2 regions of the Roseibium sp. FZY0029 genome follow, and region 1 is predicted to be linked to the other one. Evidence: predicted binding sites of a transcription regulator. Region 1 holds the regulator's gene; the other holds the start of a gene.
What was found. Region 1 encodes LexA, which represses DNA repair genes until DNA is damaged. Its sites were predicted from a motif close to TGTTCNNNNTGTGTTCNG; they were not measured.

Region 1 (4,760 bases):
GAGGTCGCAATTCTAGGCATTCCTGACAGGCAATGGGGCGAAGTCGGACTTGCCGTTTGCGTGGCGGCCCCGGGCAAGTCCCCCGACCCTCAGGCTTTGACGGACTATCTCGACGGCAAGATCGCCCGTTACAAATTGCCGGCACGCTACCTCTTTATTCCGGCGATGCCGACCAGCGCCTACGGCAAGATCACGAAGAAACTGGTGCGAGAGCATCTGACGGAGCAGGGCTTACTGTGAGACGGCCACCGCCCAGGACACTTGCCGACATCCGGCATCCTGGTCCCGCCGCCGAAAATCGGCGGCCCTATGCCAGATGCCGGGCGGAACCTCTAAAGATAGACATCACGGAGCCCGCGCCTCTTTTGGAGGTCTTGGGTCGCTACGCCAAACAGCATGAGCTGAGTCCGGCGGTGCGGGATCTTTCCGGTCTGACACTTGGGCCATTCGACTTCGTAATGCCAGCCTGTGCGATCGATGACCGCCACGCAGCGTAGTACAGCGACACGCATTCCTCCAAGGGCTCTACTCTCGAAACAGCGGTCGCAATTCTAGGCAGGAAGGACGGCGACTGGTTTGCGCATATATACGCCTACTGGCACGAGAGTGGCAGAGAACGTCTCGGTCACCCGCTGCCTCACACGCTTCAGATAGCGCACGCAGGCATCATCAGGGGCCACGGTCTCAAAGGCGCGGCATTTGTGGCTTCGTTGGACCCGGAAACCGAATTCACGTTGTTCCGCTTACAGCAGGCCGGACCCCTCTCCAGACCGCTTCGAAACAACGCTCTCATTACGACGCCGGCTCCGTTTGCCGATCTGACAAACAGCATCCACGAACTTGCTCTTCTGTTGGATTCATCCTCCTACGAAGTCTAGGGCCTTGGCAGCCTTGCCGGAGCGGCGTTTCGCGATGCCGACGCGATGACGGGCCTGATTTCCGAAATATTGCTTTCCCCAGGTGGCGGGGCAAGAGCAACTCAGGAGCTCCAAGTGCCCATACGCGCGATCGACCTTGATGGCGGGTTGCATGATGGCATTCTCATTGCCGGCGGGGCGCCCACGCTTGTCACTTGCGAATTGCTGATTACGACCCGATCAACATGTGACAATAAGCCTGGGCCAGTTGAAAATTGATCGTGGCCGCCAGCAAGGCACCAAGAACAGTAAGAGAACATTTACCCTTGCAGAACACAATGAGAACAGGTACCATGTTCTTGATTTGTACCAGATGTTTTCTCGGTCAGGGGACGCCTACATGCTGACGCGCAAGCAGTACGAACTGCTCATGTTCATTCACGAAAGACTGAAAGAAACCGGTGTGCCGCCGTCTTTCGACGAAATGAAGGATGCGCTCGATCTGCGCTCCAAGTCCGGCATTCATCGCCTGATCACAGCCCTTGAAGAACGCGGCTTCATCCGGCGCTTGCCGAACCGGGCAAGAGCCATGGAGGTTGTTCGCCTTCCGGATTCCATCGCACCGGGCCTGGGTACTCCTCGGCCAAGGGGCACCTTTTCGCCAGAAGTCATCGAAGGCTCGCTCGGTAAACCGGAACCGGCGAAGGCAGCACCGGAACCCGTTATCGGTGTCACGGAAATTCCCGTTATGGGCCGAATTGCCGCCGGTGTACCGATCGAGGCCATTCAGACCCACAGCCATTCCATTACCGTGCCTCAGGACCTGATTGGGCGTGGAGAGCATTACGCGCTGGAAGTGCGCGGCGATTCCATGATCGAAGCCGGCATTCTGGATGGTGACACCGTTCTGATACGCAGGACCGACAGTGCCGACAGTGGAGATATTGTCGTCGCTCTTGTCGATGATGAGGAAGCAACCTTGAAGCGCTTGCGCAAGAAAGGTGCCTCTATCGCGCTTGAAGCCGCGAACCCCGCCTATGAAACCCGGATCTTCGGACCGGGCCGCGTCCGAGTTCAGGGCCGACTTGTTGCCCTGTTTCGACAGTACTGACCCGTCACTCGTCAACGCGCTCTTTTGCAAATGAAGCGCGGCTGGCTTGACGTAACCCGTCTCTTGTGACCGTTCCTGGCCGATGCCAGGGACGCGGCGGGTCAGGGATGGCGTACACCAGCTTTTCGATTTTTGGCTTTCCGTCAGGCGGAAGTACCTCTCGGTCGCCAAGCCTATTGGTATCATCCCCCCGACGAGCAGCGCTTGCCGACAACCAGATCGAAACTGCGCCGCGTGCCGACCGCGTTTCCTGGTCCAAAACAAGCACTGAGCTGCAGTTTTCCGGAGCGACTAGATCGGTCACGATCAAATCGGCGTATCTGCAATCCATCTGAAATGCTTCGAACGTTTTAGGCTGGGCGATTGCCAAATAGGGTAAGGCCAGTTGCAGCGCCTCTTCGCTTTCCCCTGGTCCGTATGCCCTGACGACGCATCCATCATCGTCACACATTTTCTGAGGCGATTTCATCTTACGCGATAAAATCGCTTCATCAGGAACGCCTTCCGACTGAAGCCAAAGGTCTGTTGCAAAGGACCGGCCTCTAGCTTCGTAACGCAAGGCCCCAGTTTCATCCCGAGCGGCGATGCGAGAGCCGCTCGCGGCAATCTGGATGTCCGGAGGCTGGTCAGTGATGACAATCATGAGCCCCGCAAGCAGCGGAAATCCGGCGAGCAGACGCCTTCTTCCTGGCAACAACAGGCCGGCAAATAGCGCCGACAGCAGTAGACTTGCAGCCATTCCGTCGAGCCTGCCCGACGCGCCGCCTCCGGCATCCAGCGCAGCAGTGAATGAAGCCACCTTCAGAAGCAGCGACACGCCGATAGACATCACGGCCAGTGGCAGCGCAGCCAGTCCAAAGGGCATCAGAACAAACGCCATCACACCCATTGGCATGACAAGCAGCGAGAACACTGGCATGCCCAGAAGATTGCCTACAACGCCATAGGGCGCAATGCGGCTGAAATGATGTGCTCCGATGATGCCGGTCGCCAATCCGGCGACCAGCGCGGTAACAAGCAGACCCGCAACCCATTTGCCAAGAAAAACGCATGTCGCCATGCCCCATCCGGATACTCTGTCACCGGTCGATCCAAAGCGATCCCGTTGCCGCCACAAATCATAGACGGCAACCAGACAGATCACGGCGGCAAATGACATCTGGAAGCCAGGGAAAAACAGGCGTTCAGGCGCTATCACAAGAAGCAGGAGGCCTGCTAGCGCTACACTCCTCAAAGTCAGACCGCGCCGACCGACAAGAACCCCGAGAAAGACAATGGCAATCATCAAAAAAGAGCGCTGTGTGGCAACCGCTCCGCCGGACAGAAGCAGATAGACGACGGCCGCACCAAGAGCTGAGAGAGCTGCCCACTTGTGAACAGGCCATCTCAACGTCAAGACCGGAATGAGCGATAACAGCAACAAAACTGCCCCGTAGGCGCCACCGGCGAAAAGCGCCATATGCAGTCCTGAAATCGCCAGGATGTGAGCCAGCCCCGCCGAACGCAATACCTCTTCCTGCTCTTCAGCAATGCCGCTTCTGTCACCAACCAAAAGGGCGACGATCAATGCGGTTTCGGGCCCATCGGCAAGACTGGATTTGATCCGCTCCGCGATATTGCTTCGGAGTTTGGCAATGACAACAGAGGGGCGAAGCCCAATCCCCTGATCTGGAACCTTGATGACCTGAGGCGGACCAAAACTGAAGCCCGTCGCGCCTATTTGCTGAAAAAAGGCCCGGAAGGAATAGTCATACCCTCCCGGGAACACGGGACCCGCCGGAGGAAACAGGCGCGCATTGATACGAACTGTGTCCCCGACCTCCACTGCGCTATCAGCCGGAATGCGCACGCGCACTTTTGCCGGAAACACGAGCGCCTCGACCGGACGTTCATTAACCGCAGTTACAGCAAGCACAAGCCGAACACCGGCCGCTCCGGTATCCACCTCTTCAACAACCCCAGATACATCAGCGTTCATCGGCTCGGCAAGGCGCGGCGTTGATACATAAGCGGTCCGAAGGCTGGATGTCGCCAGTCCGGCGAAAAAAGCCAGGCAGAGAATGGCTGGAACCGCCACTTTGCCACCTTGCCCCACGCGCCAGACTGCGAGGCCTGCAAACACCGCCAGACCCGTCATCAGAAGCCAGGACGGCTCTTCAGGCAACCAGACATAAACGCCAATTCCCGCAGCAAACGCGAAGGCGAACCACAAGAGACCTTGCGCATCCCAAAGGCGATCTGCCGCTGAACTTTTCATCGAACCAGCATAGGGATTGTGCCCTGATAACCCGAAGCGCCGCTTCCAACGTTCATCGGGCAAAGGATCAGCAACGGACGAACCTTGCCCCTGATCATCATCAGGTGCCGTTCGCGACCGGCTGTCAGTCCTATCCTGCGGATCGGTCAGTGACGTCACCCCAGCTCCCCGTTTGGTCCAAGAAAGGGCAGAGGCCCCTATTTAGCCTTGCCAAAGCCTGTGGTAAGACCGCGCCATCAATTCGGCGCGCTCCGCGCCGTCATACTGACAGAGACTTTTATAAAGCACCATGGCACAGAACATCGTCACGCGCTTCGCCCCGTCTCCGACCGGGTTCCTGCATATCGGCGGCGCTCGCACCGCGCTCTTCAACTGGCTGTTCGCCCATCATCATGGCGGCAAGATGCTGCTACGGATCGAAGATACGGATCGGGCCCGCTCCACACAGGAAGCAGTTGACGCGCTGATCGACGGCCTGTCCTGGCTCGGGCTGGACTGGGATGGAGAGCCGATCTCCCAGTTTTCCCGGGTTGAA
Region 2 (4,760 bases), on a different contig from region 1:
CCAGACCTTCGCCGGCCTTCAGGTCCACAAGCGGTTTCAGCAGTGTATCGATCTGAGCCTTGACCCACAGGTCCAGCCGCGCCTGCACGCTGTCGCGTGCCGGGCCGGTCAGGTGTTCGTCCGCCAAAAGCAGGACAACCGGTGCCAGCACTTCTTCCCCGGCAACAAGTTTTGCCACGGGTTCGCCGCGCCAGCGGATCACCGCTTCGGAGGTCAGCACGAAATCGGAGTTCTCGGACTTGCCGAGCTTGTCCGCACGGGACTCGATTTCGGTCGTCAGGGCTTTTTGCGCGGCGGCGCGCACGGTCTTGCCGTCCGGTCCTTCCGCTGCCGCGTCAGGGGCAAACCGGAAGCCAAGCAGATTTCCGATGTGCTGACCTTCCACGAGCACATCGCCGCTCGATGTAATTTCCGCTTCCAGCATTGCGTTCTCTCTCAAACGTCGCATCAATACACTTGTACGCCGATCCACGAACCGCTGCGTGAGCCGCTCGTGAAGGGCGTCAGATAGTTTGTCTTCTATGTCGCGTGTCTCGCCCTGCCAGTGGGCCGGATCGGCCAGCCAGTCGGGACGGTTGGCGACATAGGTCCAGGTCCGGATATGTGCAATCCGGTTTGCGAGAGTGTCGATATCACCATCTGTGCGGTCTGCGAAGGCCAATTGACGCGAGAACCAGTCATCGGCGATCGCATTGTCCTGCATCAGATGGGTGTAAATGGTGTTCAGCAACTCTGCGTGGTTCGCCGGGGCGATCTTACGATAGTCGGGGACCTGGCACACGTCCCATAGCAATTCGACCGCTTTTTGGCCATTTGCCATGCCGGATATTGCGGGATCGCGCAATAAATGTTCAAGGGCGGTGATGTCGTCACCGATGGGTGCCCTGGCGAGACCCTCTTCCCGGGGCACCATGTCGAGGCTGGAACGCAAAGCGTTTGCCGACGAAAAATCCAGCGCACTGTTGCGCCATTGCAGCACTTTCAGGCTGTCGAAATGGTGACTTTCGATCTGTTCGATCAGATGGTCGTCCAGCGGATCGACCCGTCCGGTCACCCCGAAGGTGCCGTCCTTGGTGTGGCGGCCGGCCCGTCCGGCGATCTGACCCATCTCCGAAGCGGTGAGCTGGCGGTACTGATAGCCGTCGTATTTGCGGTTGCCGGCAAAGGCGATGTGATGGACGTCGAGGTTCAGCCCCATGCCGATGGCATCGGTCGCCACCAGATGGTCGACATCGCCGTTCTGGAACAGTTCCACCTGGGCGTTGCGCGTGCGCGGGCTCAGCGAGCCGAGCACCACGGCAGCCCCGCCGCGCTGGCGGCGGATAAGCTCGGCGATGGAATAGACTTCATCAGACGAAAAGGCGACGATGGCAGAGCGGGCCGGCAGACGCGAAACCTTCTTGGAGCCTGCATATTCCAGTACCGACATGCGGGGCCGCGTGACCACGTTGAGGCCCGGCAGCAGCTTTTCCAGCAGCGGACGGGCGGTGGCCGCGCCCAGCAGAAGCGTTTCGGACTGGCCGCGCACATTCAGGATGCGGTCGGTAAAGACGTGGCCGCGGTCAAGGTTGCCGGCAAGCTGCACCTCGTCAATGGCGACGAAGTCCGTCTTCAGGTCCAGCGGCATGGCTTCAACCGTCGACACCCAGAAACGCGGGTTCTTCGGGACGATCTTTTCCTCGCCGGTGATCAGGGCAACCGCGTCCGGACCGGCACGGTCGGCAACACGGTTATAGACTTCGCGCGCGAGCAGGCGCAGCGGCAATCCGATCAGCCCGGACGGCTGGGCCAGCATGCGTTCGATGGCGAGGTGGGTCTTGCCGGTATTGGTCGGTCCGAGCACGGCCGTCACTGTGCGGGACCGGGCAGACGGCGGCAGCGGCATGGTCTGGGGGCGGGGCATGGAGAGGCTTGTGATCGGCTTTCTTCGGACCGGCGCAAACGGGTAGCGCCTATATCTGGTGTGGCGTGTCTAGCACAGCCGAGGCGGGCATGTCCTTATTCTTTTGGCCAGTCAGTCAGGTTTTTGGCGGTCGAAAAATGTTGTGGAGAACGACTCTGGAACAAACCGAAACCGAATCGGCGACTCCGGGCGATTCAGGATTTGTTCCCTACGACATGTGGTTTCAAGTGTGGGTAGAGGCACCAAATCGTGAATCTGGTCAAGAACTTGAGTCATTTTGAGTGGGGGGTGCTGATTTGGCTCGAATCGCTGTCAATGATTAATTTTTGAAAAACGCCGATATGCCCTATCAGGCGGACGGCGTTTACTTCGGCACACAGGGTGAACGAATCCCGTCCGAATCGCTGATTCAAGCCGGTTGCGGATTTGTTCTCACAAGATCTAGTGGGCTTGCCGCGGGTTTCTGTCTAACCGGACCGGGTGGCTGACGAGGCTTTCGCGATGTCTGACAGGAATGTGTCCCGAAATGGCTCACGGTGGTCCCAAGGTCGGTTTTACAGGTCGCAGCCGCCGTATCGATGCTCCAATTGCTGCGCTGCACCTTTTTTGAAAAGGCTGATACTCTCAGGATTTAAATCGAATTAATGTTCATTTTCCGCCGGTTACGGGCGCAGGCGCAAAAATTTTTTCCAGGTTAAAAAAAGGACATGGCGTCTGGCTCTTTTCAAGTGCGTCCGACCAAAGTAGAAATCTTGCCGAAACAGGCTTTTGTTTTGCGCAAAATTAGGGGGAGAAGGCGTTTGGCGATAACAAAAATTCTCGTTGCTAACCGGTCTGAAATCGCGATCCGGGTGTTCCGTGCGGCCAACGAACTGGGCATGAAGACCGTCGCGATCTATGCCGAGCAGGACAAACTGGCCTTGCACCGGTTCAAGTCCGATGAGGCGTATCAGGTCGGCAAGGGGCTCGGGCCCATCGAGGCGTACCTCTCCATCGACGAGATTATCCGGGTTGCCAAACTCTCCGGCGCAGACGCCATTCACCCGGGTTACGGCCTTCTGTCCGAAAGTCCCGAGTTCGTGGATGCCTGCGAGGAAGCGGGCATCACCTTCATCGGGCCGAAGTCGGAAACCATGCGCCGTCTGGGCAACAAGGTTGCCGCCCGCAATCTGGCCATCGAGGCCGGTGTGCCGGTGATGCCGGCCACCGATCCCCTGCCGGACGACATGGACGAGATCAAGCGCCAGGCGGCCGACATCGGCTATCCGGTCATGCTCAAGGCTTCCTGGGGCGGCGGCGGCCGCGGAATGCGCGTCATTCCGGACGAGGCGACCCTTTCCAAGGAAGTTGTGGCAGCCAAGCGCGAAGCCAAGGCAGCCTTCGGCAAGGACGAGATTTATCTGGAGAAGCTGGTTCAGCGGGCGCGCCACGTTGAAGTGCAGATCCTGGGCGACGGCGAAAACGTGGTTCATCTGTTCGAGCGCGACTGTTCCATCCAGCGCCGCCACCAGAAAGTGGTCGAACGCGCCCCCGCGCCATATCTGTCGGCCGAAAAGCGGGCGGAGCTTTGCGAATACGGGCTGAAGATCGGCCGGGCGGTGAATTACCGCGGTGCCGGCACCGTCGAATTCCTGATGGATGCCGACACCGGCGATATCTACTTCATCGAGGTGAACCCGCGCGTTCAGGTGGAGCATACGGTGACGGAAGAAGTCACCGGCATCGATATCGTGCAGGCGCAGATCAAGATCTGCGAAGGCGAGAAGATCGGCACACCGGAAAGCGGCGTTCCCTCCCAGGACCAGATCCAACTTCACGGCCATGCCCTGCAGTGCCGTATCACGACCGAAGACCCGGAGCAGAACTTCATACCGGATTACGGCCGCATCACCGCCTATCGCGGAGCCACCGGCTTCGGCATCCGCCTGGACGGCGGAACGGCCTATTCCGGCGCGGTCATAACCCGTTTCTATGATCCGCTTCTGGAAAAGGTGACGGCCTGGGCGCCGACTGCCGAAGACGCCCGCAAGCGCATGGACCGCGCCTTGCGCGAATTCCGCATCCGCGGCGTGGCCACCAACCTGGTGTTCCTGGAGAACATCATCAGCCATGCCGATTTCAAGGCCAACAATTATACAACCCGTTTCATTGACGAGACGCCGGCGCTATTCGAACAGACCAAGCGTCAGGACCGGGCGACCAAGCTTCTGACCTATATCGCCGATGTTTCAGTGAACGGGCATCCGGAAACCAAGAGCCGAGCCCGTCCGCCGAAGGATGTCGCCGCGCCCGTCATCCCGAATTTCGGCGACGCCAAACCATCCGGCACACGCCAGCTTCTGGACGAGTTGGGGCCGAAGGGCTTTGCCGACTGGATGAAGGACCAGACGCGGACGCTGGTGACCGACACGACCATGCGCGATGCGCATCAGTCGCTGCTGGCCACCCGCATGCGCACCCACGACATCATCAACATCGCGGACGCCTATGCAGCCGGCCTGCCGAGCCTGTTCTCGCTGGAGTGCTGGGGCGGGGCAACCTTCGACGTCGCCATGCGCTTTCTGACCGAAAGCCCCTGGGAGCGCCTGCACAAGATCCGGGAAAAGGCGCCGAACATCCTGTTGCAGATGCTGCTGCGTGGTTCCAACGGCGTCGGCTACACCAACTATCCGGACAATGTGGTCAAGTATTTCGTGGCGGAAGCTGCGGAAAACGGCATTGACCTTTTCCGCGTGTTCGACTGCCTCAACTGGGTGGAGAACATGCGTGTTTCCATGGATGCGGTCCAGGAAGCGGGCAAGCTTTGCGAAGGCGTGCTCTGCTACACCGGCGACATGCTGGACAGTGCCCGGCCGAA

Region 2: a site for LexA is predicted at 2,049-2,066, ahead of V1T76_RS13295 (helicase-related protein). Genes of this name have one in related genera too.

Annotation. Positions count from the first base shown of each region.
Region 1 is NZ_JAZDVZ010000005.1:240,715-245,474, reverse strand. Features, by position in the region: gene V1T76_RS15885 (acyl-CoA synthetase) at 1-240, shown strand, start outside; gene lexA (transcriptional repressor LexA) at 1,258-1,968, shown strand; gene V1T76_RS15875 (ComEC/Rec2 family competence protein) at 1,973-4,384, opposite strand; gene gltX (glutamate--tRNA ligase) at 4,515-4,760, shown strand, end outside.
Region 2 is NZ_JAZDVZ010000004.1:357,707-362,466, reverse strand. Features, by position in the region: gene V1T76_RS13295 (helicase-related protein) at 1-1,903, opposite strand, end outside; gene pyc (pyruvate carboxylase) at 2,704-4,760, shown strand, end outside.